Regions from separate parts of the Paenibacillus sp. fava2 genome, predicted to be linked through region 1. Evidence: predicted binding sites of a transcription regulator. Region 1 holds the regulator's gene; the other holds the start of a gene.
The links. Region 1 encodes CtsR, which represses protease genes until heat stress. Its sites were predicted from a motif close to ATGGTCAATAAAGGTCAAACA; they were not measured.
Positions count from the first base shown of each region.

Region 2: the regulator CtsR is predicted to act here: its motif matches at 3,380-3,400, upstream of clpP (ATP-dependent Clp endopeptidase proteolytic subunit ClpP).

Region 1 covers NZ_CM177755.1:6,637,481-6,642,139, forward strand. Annotated here, with positions in the region: gene clpC (ATP-dependent protease ATP-binding subunit ClpC) at 1-1,154, opposite strand, end outside; gene mcsB (protein-arginine kinase McsB) at 1,191-2,255, opposite strand; gene mcsA (protein-arginine kinase activator protein McsA) at 2,284-2,808, opposite strand; gene AC4G46_RS29400 (CtsR family transcriptional regulator) at 2,836-3,297, opposite strand; gene AC4G46_RS29405 (GNAT family N-acetyltransferase) at 3,702-4,659, opposite strand, start outside.
Region 2 covers NZ_CM177755.1:171,997-176,655, reverse strand. Annotated here, with positions in the region: gene AC4G46_RS00895 (phosphoglycerate kinase) at 1-622, opposite strand, end outside; gene gap (type I glyceraldehyde-3-phosphate dehydrogenase) at 714-1,724, opposite strand; gene AC4G46_RS00885 (sugar-binding transcriptional regulator) at 1,841-2,893, opposite strand; tRNA gene AC4G46_RS00880 (tRNA-Arg) at 3,219-3,293, shown strand; gene clpP (ATP-dependent Clp endopeptidase proteolytic subunit ClpP) at 3,487-4,083, shown strand; gene AC4G46_RS00870 (GDSL-type esterase/lipase family protein) at 4,178-4,659, opposite strand, start outside.

The sequences.
Region 1 (4,659 bases):
CGGTCAGGAATGTAGCGGTCAGACAGCTTAACTGCTTCGACAATCGCTTCATCTGTAATTTTCACCCGGTGATGGGCTTCATAACGGTCACGCAGTCCGTAAAGGATCTGTACGGCTTCCTCCGGAGAAGGCTGATCCACCGTGATCGGCTGGAAGCGGCGCTCCAGGGCTGCGTCTTTTTCAATATATTTGCGGTATTCGTCAAGGGTAGTTGCACCAATGCACTGCAACTCTCCGCGGGCCAGGGCCGGCTTCAGGATGTTGGAGGCATCAATCGCACCTTCCGCACCGCCTGCCCCGATCAGGGTGTGCAGCTCATCGATGAAGAGTACAATGTTACCAGCCTGACGAATTTCGTCCATAATTTTTTTGAGGCGGTCTTCAAACTCACCGCGGTATTTGGTTCCGGCCACCACTGAACCCATATCCAGGGTCATAACGCGCTTGTCGCGCAGCGTTTCCGGAATTTCGTTGTTGATGATTTTTTGGGCCAGGCCTTCAGCGATTGCTGTTTTACCAACCCCCGGCTCACCGATCAGCACCGGATTATTTTTGGTCCGGCGGCTCAGTACCTGAATTACGCGTTCGATTTCTTTGCTGCGGCCAATAACCGGGTCAAGGTTGCCGTCTTTCGCATAGGCAGTCAGATCACGTGCCAGACCGTCCAGCGTTGGCGTGCTGACATTGGCAGGCGTGCCGCTGTGGCTTGAAGTAGCTTCACTGCTGCCCAGCAGCTGCAGTACCTGCTGGCGTGCCTTGTTCAGGCTGATTCCCAGGTTGTTAAGTACACGGGCAGCTACACCCTCGCCTTCGCGGATTAGGCCGAGCAGGATATGCTCTGTGCCGACGTAAGTATGACCCAGCTTGCGTGCTTCATCCATCGACAGCTCGATAACTTTTTTGGCACGTGGAGTGTACGCGATGTTGGTAGGCTGTTCCTGTCCTCTGCCGATCAGCGTCTCCACTTCATCCTGGATTTTCTCCAGACCCAGACCCAGTCCAATCAGTGCCTTGGCGGCAATGCCGTCTCCCTCACGAATCAGTCCGAGCAAAATATGTTCTGTACCAATGTTGTTATGTCCCAGCCGTACAGCTTCTTCTTGCGCCAGCGCCAGCACTTTTTGTGCGCGTTCCGTAAATCTTCCAAACATCATATCTCCTGCACCTCCACGGATAATAAATATCTATAATTAATGTTGTAATCCCAGTGTTTCCCGGAGCAGCTTCGCCCGGTACATATCGCGTTCAGTCGCTGACAGCTCGTCACCGAACATTTTTTGCAGGAACCCCGGCTGTGTCTTCACATTCAGCTCATTCAGTACGGAGATCGAGGGACCTTCAAGAATGCCCAGATCCACACCCAGCCGCAGATCGGAGAGCCGCTGTGCCGACTCCTTGAGCTCCATAACAGCAGCATATGCCAGAATACCGTAGGACCGTTTAATCCGGTCGGTAATCCGCAGTGCTGAATCACTCAGCAGCCGCTCGCGGGCGTTACGTTCATGCTCAATAATCTGTGTAACTACACTATGGAGATTCTCGATAATTTCACTTTCGGTCTGTCCCAGTGTAATCTGATTGGAAATTTGAAAAAGGTTCCCTACTGCTTCGCTGCCCTCACCGTAAATTCCTCTTACCGTAAGGCCCACCTGGTTAACAGCCGATAAAATACGGTTGATCTGGTGGGTCATCACGAGTGCCGGCAGATGCAGCATCACCGAAGCACGAAGACCGGTGCCTACATTGGTAGGACAACTTGTCAGATAGCCTCTCCTGTCATCAAAGGCATAATTGACGGAGGCTTCAAAAATATCATCAATGGCCGTTGCCCGCTCCCAGGCCTCCTTGACCTGCAATCCGGGAAACAGGCACTGGATCCGGAGATGATCCTCTTCGTTGATCATAATGCTGACCGACTCATCCTCGTTCAGGATAACCGCACCGCCGCGGGAATCATTGGCCAGATTTGGGCTGATCAGATGCTTCTCCACCAGCACTTTTTTGTCCAGCTCGCTAATCTCATCCAGCCGCAGCAGTTCAAAGGTACCAAGGCCCCCTGCGGCTTCTCCTTGAAACACAGGGGCAAGCTGTTCCAGGGCTTCTTCTGCCTGCTCAGCCGAGGCCAGCAGCGGAAACGGCAGATGCTCCAGATTGCGGGCGATACGCATACGGCTGCTGATCACAATTTCAGAGTGGCTGCCGCCGCAGCGCATCCAGTTGCTAAGCGCTTGTTCGGTAAACCGGAGACTTGACATGTCGTATCCCCCCTATATATGAAAGACTTTACTCTTGTGCCATTTCTTTTTCAAGTTTGCGGATTTTGTCCCGCAGCTCGGCTGCCGTTTCAAATTCTTCCTGGATGATGCTTTCCTGCAGTTCATGCTTCAATTCATTGATCTGACGCTTGCACATGATCTGTGCACCGGCGCGTTTGGGCAGTTTGCCCACATGTGCGGTGCTGCCGTGAACTCTTCTGAACAGCGGGTCCAGCGTGCTGTCAAAATATTTATAGCAGGAGCTGCAGCCAAACCGTCCAAGCTTGCTGAACTGGGAATAGGTCATGCCGCAGCTCTCGCAGTGCAGACCCTGTACATTTTTGGTCGCTGCTGACTTCTCCTTGCCCGCCCCTTCAAGATCGAGCAGACCGGATAACAGGCTGTGGATCGAGAAGCCCCCTGCGGTTCCGGGAATCATCTCCCCTTTTTCACGGGCACAGCTTTCACAAATATGAAACTCCGTCTTCTCTCCACTCACAATCTTGGTAAAGTGCAGAGTAGCCGGTTTGACGCCGCATTCCTGACACAGCATAGCGGAGTCCCTCCCTTATGATGACCATTATTTGCCCAACAAAGAGATTAGCATCGCCTTCATAATCTTGGCACGAATCTCATCCCGGTACGGCAGATTAACCGTCAGGCATTCCCGGGAAACAGCGGCGCGCATAAGACACGCTTCACGTTTGCTTAGGAAACGGGCTTCCTCGAGCTGATAGATCAGCCCTTCGGCAGAATTCTGATCAATATCATTTCCTATTGTAGATTTGAGATGAGCGTACAGCGCCACATTCTGGGGCAGCTCAAAACGCTGAATCCGGATATAACCGCCGCCGCCGCGCTTGCTCTCCACCACATAGCCCTTCTCCAAGGTAAAACGTGTACTGATGACATAATTAATCTGTGACGGCACGCATGAGAACTGGTCCGCCAGGTCATTGCGCTGGATTTCCACCGTACCTTCGGGACTTTCATGCAAAATATTCTTCAGATATTGTTCGATAATATCAGAGATATTACGCATCACTCATCCTCCAGTGCTTAATGCAATAGTGTACGTCTGTGCTGCGAATCCGCCCGGAGTAGCCTCTAAAGAACTTAACCCAAGAGTGAAAGCACGAATCCCGGCTTGGCTGCCGCATGAACAGCGACAACGTCCTTAAAGGAATATATATTGAACCCTGCAGATCCACTGCTATAAATAACTAAAAAGCTGAGGTAACAGAATAGCTCTGGTGAGCCTTCGTTGACTTTGACTTTCTTTGACTTTTTTCATATTATAACATATTCTCACTGAATTCCAAGGGGTTACTCTTATTTTTTACTTAATGCCGCCAATGTATTCGGGATATTCTTACGGCCCGGTGATTTCATATGTAAAAAAAGAAGCTCTCCCTGCTGCAAAACAGCGGCAGAGCTTCAGCGGCATCAGAAAAAGTCAATCAAGGCGGTCTCGGCATGCGGTACAGCCTCTTCCAGCCATTTCAGCGCTTCCGGATCGCCCGTCAGGCTGCCGTATCTGACCAGCTCCTTCGGACGCTTATATCCCATCAGCAGAACAGTCAGCGTTCCAATGCTGCAGCTCAGGTCTGTCTGCCCGTCTGCTGCCTCAGAGCGGACCAGCGAAGCTGCTCCATCTGTATTCACAGTCAGCGCCCAGCTTCCATCGTTCCATGGAGCATGATCATCTTTAATGTACAAAGTATATTTTCGGACTTCCGGCTGTTTATTGAAGATAAACGATTCTATGAAGGCCTGTGCATTAACAATCCGCGCCATAAAATAAGGATAATTCTCCTGTGGAATCCGCGGGTCCGGCAGCAGAAACGGCAGGATATCATCCGACGGCACCAGCTTCAGCGAAGCACCGGTGATCATGGAATCGTGATTGGCAAGGAATGTCCAGAGCCCACGGCGTGCCTTTTCATTCAGATAGACAAATTCATCAATAACGAGCTCCCTTTTCTCCAGCTTATACAGTACGTAACCCTCTGGTTCGCCTTCATCCGAGATAAACAGGCAATGGTGCATGTCCTCATCCAAGACACTCTCCTTCCACCATCCCATGCTTCTCTTCAGCGTTCCGTTATAACGGGACGCAAAGCGGTTGTAGAGCAGATCCAGTGTTTCCAAATCTGCAGCATCACGCCGCACACTGCCTTCGATCTCTGTCTTCACCGGAAATTTACCCACAGGAATTGTGTACTTTTTGTATTCGCAATAAACCTCCCAGCCGAACCGGCGGTAAAAGGGAATCAGAAACGGATGCAGCATTGAAAGTGACTGGCCGTTCTCATTCATTACCTGCAGGATATGCTTTAATAGAGTCGCGACGTAGCCCTGTCTACGGTTCTCCGGCCATGTGGCTACTCCGGCAATTCCCCCC
Region 2 (4,659 bases), 810 kb from region 1:
GGTTGTCGATAACGTCGATTTTGTCCTTAACCTTGGAACCGCCGATGATGGCAGTGAAAGGACGCTCAGGGTTCGAAAGAGCTTTGCCCAGTACGGACAATTCCTTCTCCATCAGAAGACCGGATACAGCCGGCAGGAAGTGAGCGATACCTTCAGTAGAAGCATGCGCACGGTGAGCCGCGCCGAACGCGTCATTTACGAACAGGTCAGCCAGTTCAGCGAACTGCTTAGCCAGTTCAGGATCGTTCTTTTCTTCGCCCGGATAGAAACGGACATTCTCAAGTACAAGCACGTCGCCGTCATTCAGCTCAGCGATTTGCGCTTTAACAGCCTCGCCGACAGCTTCATCAGCTTTGGCTACCGGCTTGCCGAGCAGCTCGGACAGGCGCTCTGCAGCAACGGTAAGACGCATGGAATCAACGAATTGGCCCTTTGGACGGCCCATGTGGCTGGCCAGAATGACCTTAGCACCGTTTTCGATCAGGTACTTAATCGTTGGAAGGGTTTCGCGGATACGGGTATCATCAGTGATCTTGCCGTCTTCCACCGGAACGTTAAAATCGACGCGCACGAATACGCGTTTGCCTGCTACTTCTACATCACGGACGCTTTTTTTGTTCATGATTAGTCTTCCTCCACACCCAAATTTAGAAAGAGCGGAAACAAGGAACTTCTGTTTCCGCTCTATAGATGCTGCTTATGTTAAGCCGGTCTTACTTAGCCAGTTTTGCGAAGTGTTCCAAAGTGCGAACCAGCTGTGCAGTGTAGGACATTTCGTTGTCGTACCAAGCAACAGTTTTAACCAGTTGTTTGTCGCCAACAGTCAGGACTTTGGTTTGTGTTGCATCGTACAGGGAACCGAAAGTCATGCCCTTGATGTCGGAAGATACGATTTCATCTTCAGTGTAGCCGTAAGTTTCTGGATCGGAAGCTTCCTTCATTGCTGCGTTGATTTCTTCAACAGTTACGGATTTTTCAAGAACAGTAACCAGCTCAGTCAGGGAACCTGTAGCAACAGGCACGCGTTGTGCTGCTCCGTCAAGTTTGCCTTTCAGTTCTGGAATTACCAGACCGATTGCTTTTGCAGCACCGGTAGTGTTAGGGATGATGTTCTCAGCAGCTGCACGAGCGCGTCTGAAGTCACCTTTAGCGTGTGGAGCATCAAGAGTGTTCTGGTCGCCAGTGTAAGCGTGGATTGTAGTCATCAGGCCTTCAACCACACCGAACTTGTCGTTCAGGACTTTTGCCATTGGAGCCAGGCAGTTGGTTGTGCAAGATGCGCCGGAGATAACTGTTTCGGAACCATCAAGGATGTCATGGTTAACGTTGTAAACAACAGTTTTCATGTCGCCTGTAGCTGGAGCAGAGATAACTACTTTTTTAGCTCCGCCTTTAAGGTGCTTTTCAGCAGCTTCTTTAGTTGTGAAGAAGCCTGTGCACTCCAGAACGATGTCTACGCCGAGGTCGCCCCAAGGCAGTTCTTCTGGGTTACGGTTCGCAAGAACCTTAACTTCTTTACCGTTTACTTTGAAGAATCCGTCATGAACTTCAACGTCTCCCTGGAATTTACCTTGAGTTGTATCATATTTAAGCAAATGAGCAAGCATCTTAGCGTCAGTCAAGTCGTTGATTGCTACCACTTCGATACCTTCTACATTTTGAATACGGCGGAATGCAAGGCGTCCAATACGTCCAAAACCGTTAATACCAACTTTTACACTCATTGAATAGTTCCTCCTAGATTTCGTTTTATTTATTCAAGACAAGCCGTGAAGCTCGTCAAGACAACAATGTTAAGTATAATGCAAAATAACTGCGAAAGCTCCCCATATCCTGGAATCTATAGCACATGCTGCAACTCTGTGTCGATTTCTTTGCCGATTTCGACGGCAGCTGCCTCATCAATAACCAGAATATCCTCTTGCCCGAAGCGCAGCATTGCGTGGATTGCTTTGGCTTTGCGTTTGCCCCCTGCGATCCCGATGACGACCTCTGTACGGAGTATATCCTCTAAACGGAGCCCGATCGTACGCATGGTATGGACAACCTCGCCGGCTTCATTAAAATAGTAACCAAACGACTCGGCAACCGCACCTTCGGCCTGAATCTCCGAGACCGTAGTCTCATCCAGCCTGCGGCGGCGGGTCATTTCCAGGGCATCACCGATCCCATGGACAATGATACGCGATCTGCGGATAATTTGTACAATCTCGCCGATGTTCGAGTCATGCCCCAGCGACTGGTAAGCTTCCTCGCTGAGCAGATCCGGCACATGCAGCAGACGGTAATTAGCTCCGATCCGCTTAGCCATGGTAGAAGCAATCGTATTGGCCTGAATCTCCATGCTCTCTCCAAGCCCTCCGCGTGCAGGGACAACCCATGCATTCTTATAGGAGGCGGATAAAGGCAGGGTCAGCTGATCGGCCATCTCAGCCAGTGTAGAGCCGCCTGTTACGGCAATGGTATCGTCACCGCGCAGTACACCGAGAAAGGCCTTGGCGCCTGCACGTCCCAGCTCACGCTTGGTGAACGGAGATGATTCACAATCCCCAGGCACGATAATAACTTTACTAAGATCATACGTTGAGCGGATCTTCTCTTCCAGATCATCCAGGCCGAACAGGCTCTTGGCGATCGGCTCCAGCAGGTCAAGCGTTCTGCGACCGGCATCGCTAATACGCATGCCGACACTCTCGATCTCAATGAGCCCTTGCGATTTCAGAAGATCCGTCTCGGCACGCAGTACCCGCTCGGTCATATCCAGCGACGCGGCCAGTGTTCTGCGCCCAATAATATCGGACAGCATGATCTGATGTAGAATCGTGTAACGTCTCTTAAGGGTTTCCATGAGATCCGGCAGAAGCTGCTTTTGGATTTCCAATAAATTGCGCATGCTTTCACTCCTGCAACTTCGTCTTTCTCTATTCCCTTGTTCGTGGTCTCAAAATGTCCCGGGTTAACTTTTTAAGTCCCACTCATATTCTAACCAAATATTACGCGGAGTGCAAGTCATCCGAGAGTATAATTCTCAACCGCTTTTCATCTTATACATCTGTCACAGGGTGTAAGAGACGGACATCCCTTTGGGCACAGCCGAAACAGCCTGTCCTCTTCACGGATGAACGGAAACAGAATGTTTGGAGCCTTAAAGTTATTTTCGAGGACATCTTCAATGTTTATTGCAATTTATAAGTTCATGTATTATAATAAATTCTGTTGCGCCCGTGGTCCAATGGATATGACGTAGGCCTCCGAAGCCTGAGATCCAAGTTCGATTCTTGGCGGGCGCGCCATTAATTTCATGTTTGTACATAATTTAGCAGTAGTCCTACTGTTAATTAACCAAAGAGCCGCTTGTCGGCTCTTTTTTTTAAAACTAAGTTTGACTTTCTTTGACTTTTTGTTTGATTTTGTTTATCATGTGGTTAATACGGTAACAGTAAAAATGAACACATTCCGAAGAACCCATTCAAGGAGGTTTTACACGTGAGTTATATTCCTATGGTAGTAGAACAGAGCAACCGCGGCGAACGCGCTTATGACATCTATTCCCGCCTGCTGAAGGACCGCATTATTTTCCTTGGAACGGATGTTAATGACGTTGTAGCCAATTCCATCATCGCACAAATGCTGTTCCTGGCCGCCGAAGACCCGGATAAGGACATTCACCTGTACATCAACAGCCCGGGCGGTTCGATTACAGCCGGTATGGCTATCTTTGATACAATGCAATACATCAAACCGGATGTATCCACGATCTGCGTGGGTATGGCGGCTTCCATGGGAGCATTCCTGCTGAATGCCGGAGCCAAGGGCAAACGCTTCGCGCTGCCTAACAGCGAAATCATGATTCACCAGCCGCTGGGCGGGGCTCAGGGCCAGGCAACGGATATTGAAATCCGCGCCCGCCGCATCCTGAAGCTGCGCGACAAGCTGAACCGCATCCTCTCCGAGCGTACCGGCCAGCCGCTGGAACGCATTGAGAAGGATACAGACCGCGATTACTTCATGAGCGCTGCTGATGCAGCCGAGTACGGTATCGTCGATAAAGTTATCGAGAAGACACTGCCAGCCGGCGTGTAAGCTGAATAACAGCACAGAAGGCTGCCGGGACCCTCAAGGGTCCCGGCAGCCTTCTTTTACATTCTTATATATTCAGTTCCAGACCCGTATAAACTTAACCAAGCCGCCCGTAGCCCAGACCGTTCAGCTTGCCGGCAATAATCCGGTAGCCCCTGCTATTAGGATGGATATGATCAAGAAACAATAAACCGCGCTCATTGCCTGCAAACTCATTGTATATGGAGGCAAACCCGCAGACCCGGCTGCTGTAGCCGGCAGTATACCGGTTGAACTGCCGGACCCATTCCGTGGCTTCATCTATCTGCGGATAGGGATTGTACAGTCCGACAATACGGATGATGTATGGCTTACTCATGCCGGCCTTGAGCTGTGACAGCGTACCCATGATATCACTGATATTCCGTTTGCAGTCCCGCAGAGCCTTCTGCAGCAGCGGTGACAGATCACCGGGACGGCTGCCGGCTGCCTTGGCAGCTTTGATCAGGTCATTCCCGCCGATGGAGATTGTGATCAGGTCAGCCTCCTGTACGGCCAGGCGGAAATTATAATCGCCCTTCAGCCGCTGCTCCAGACCTT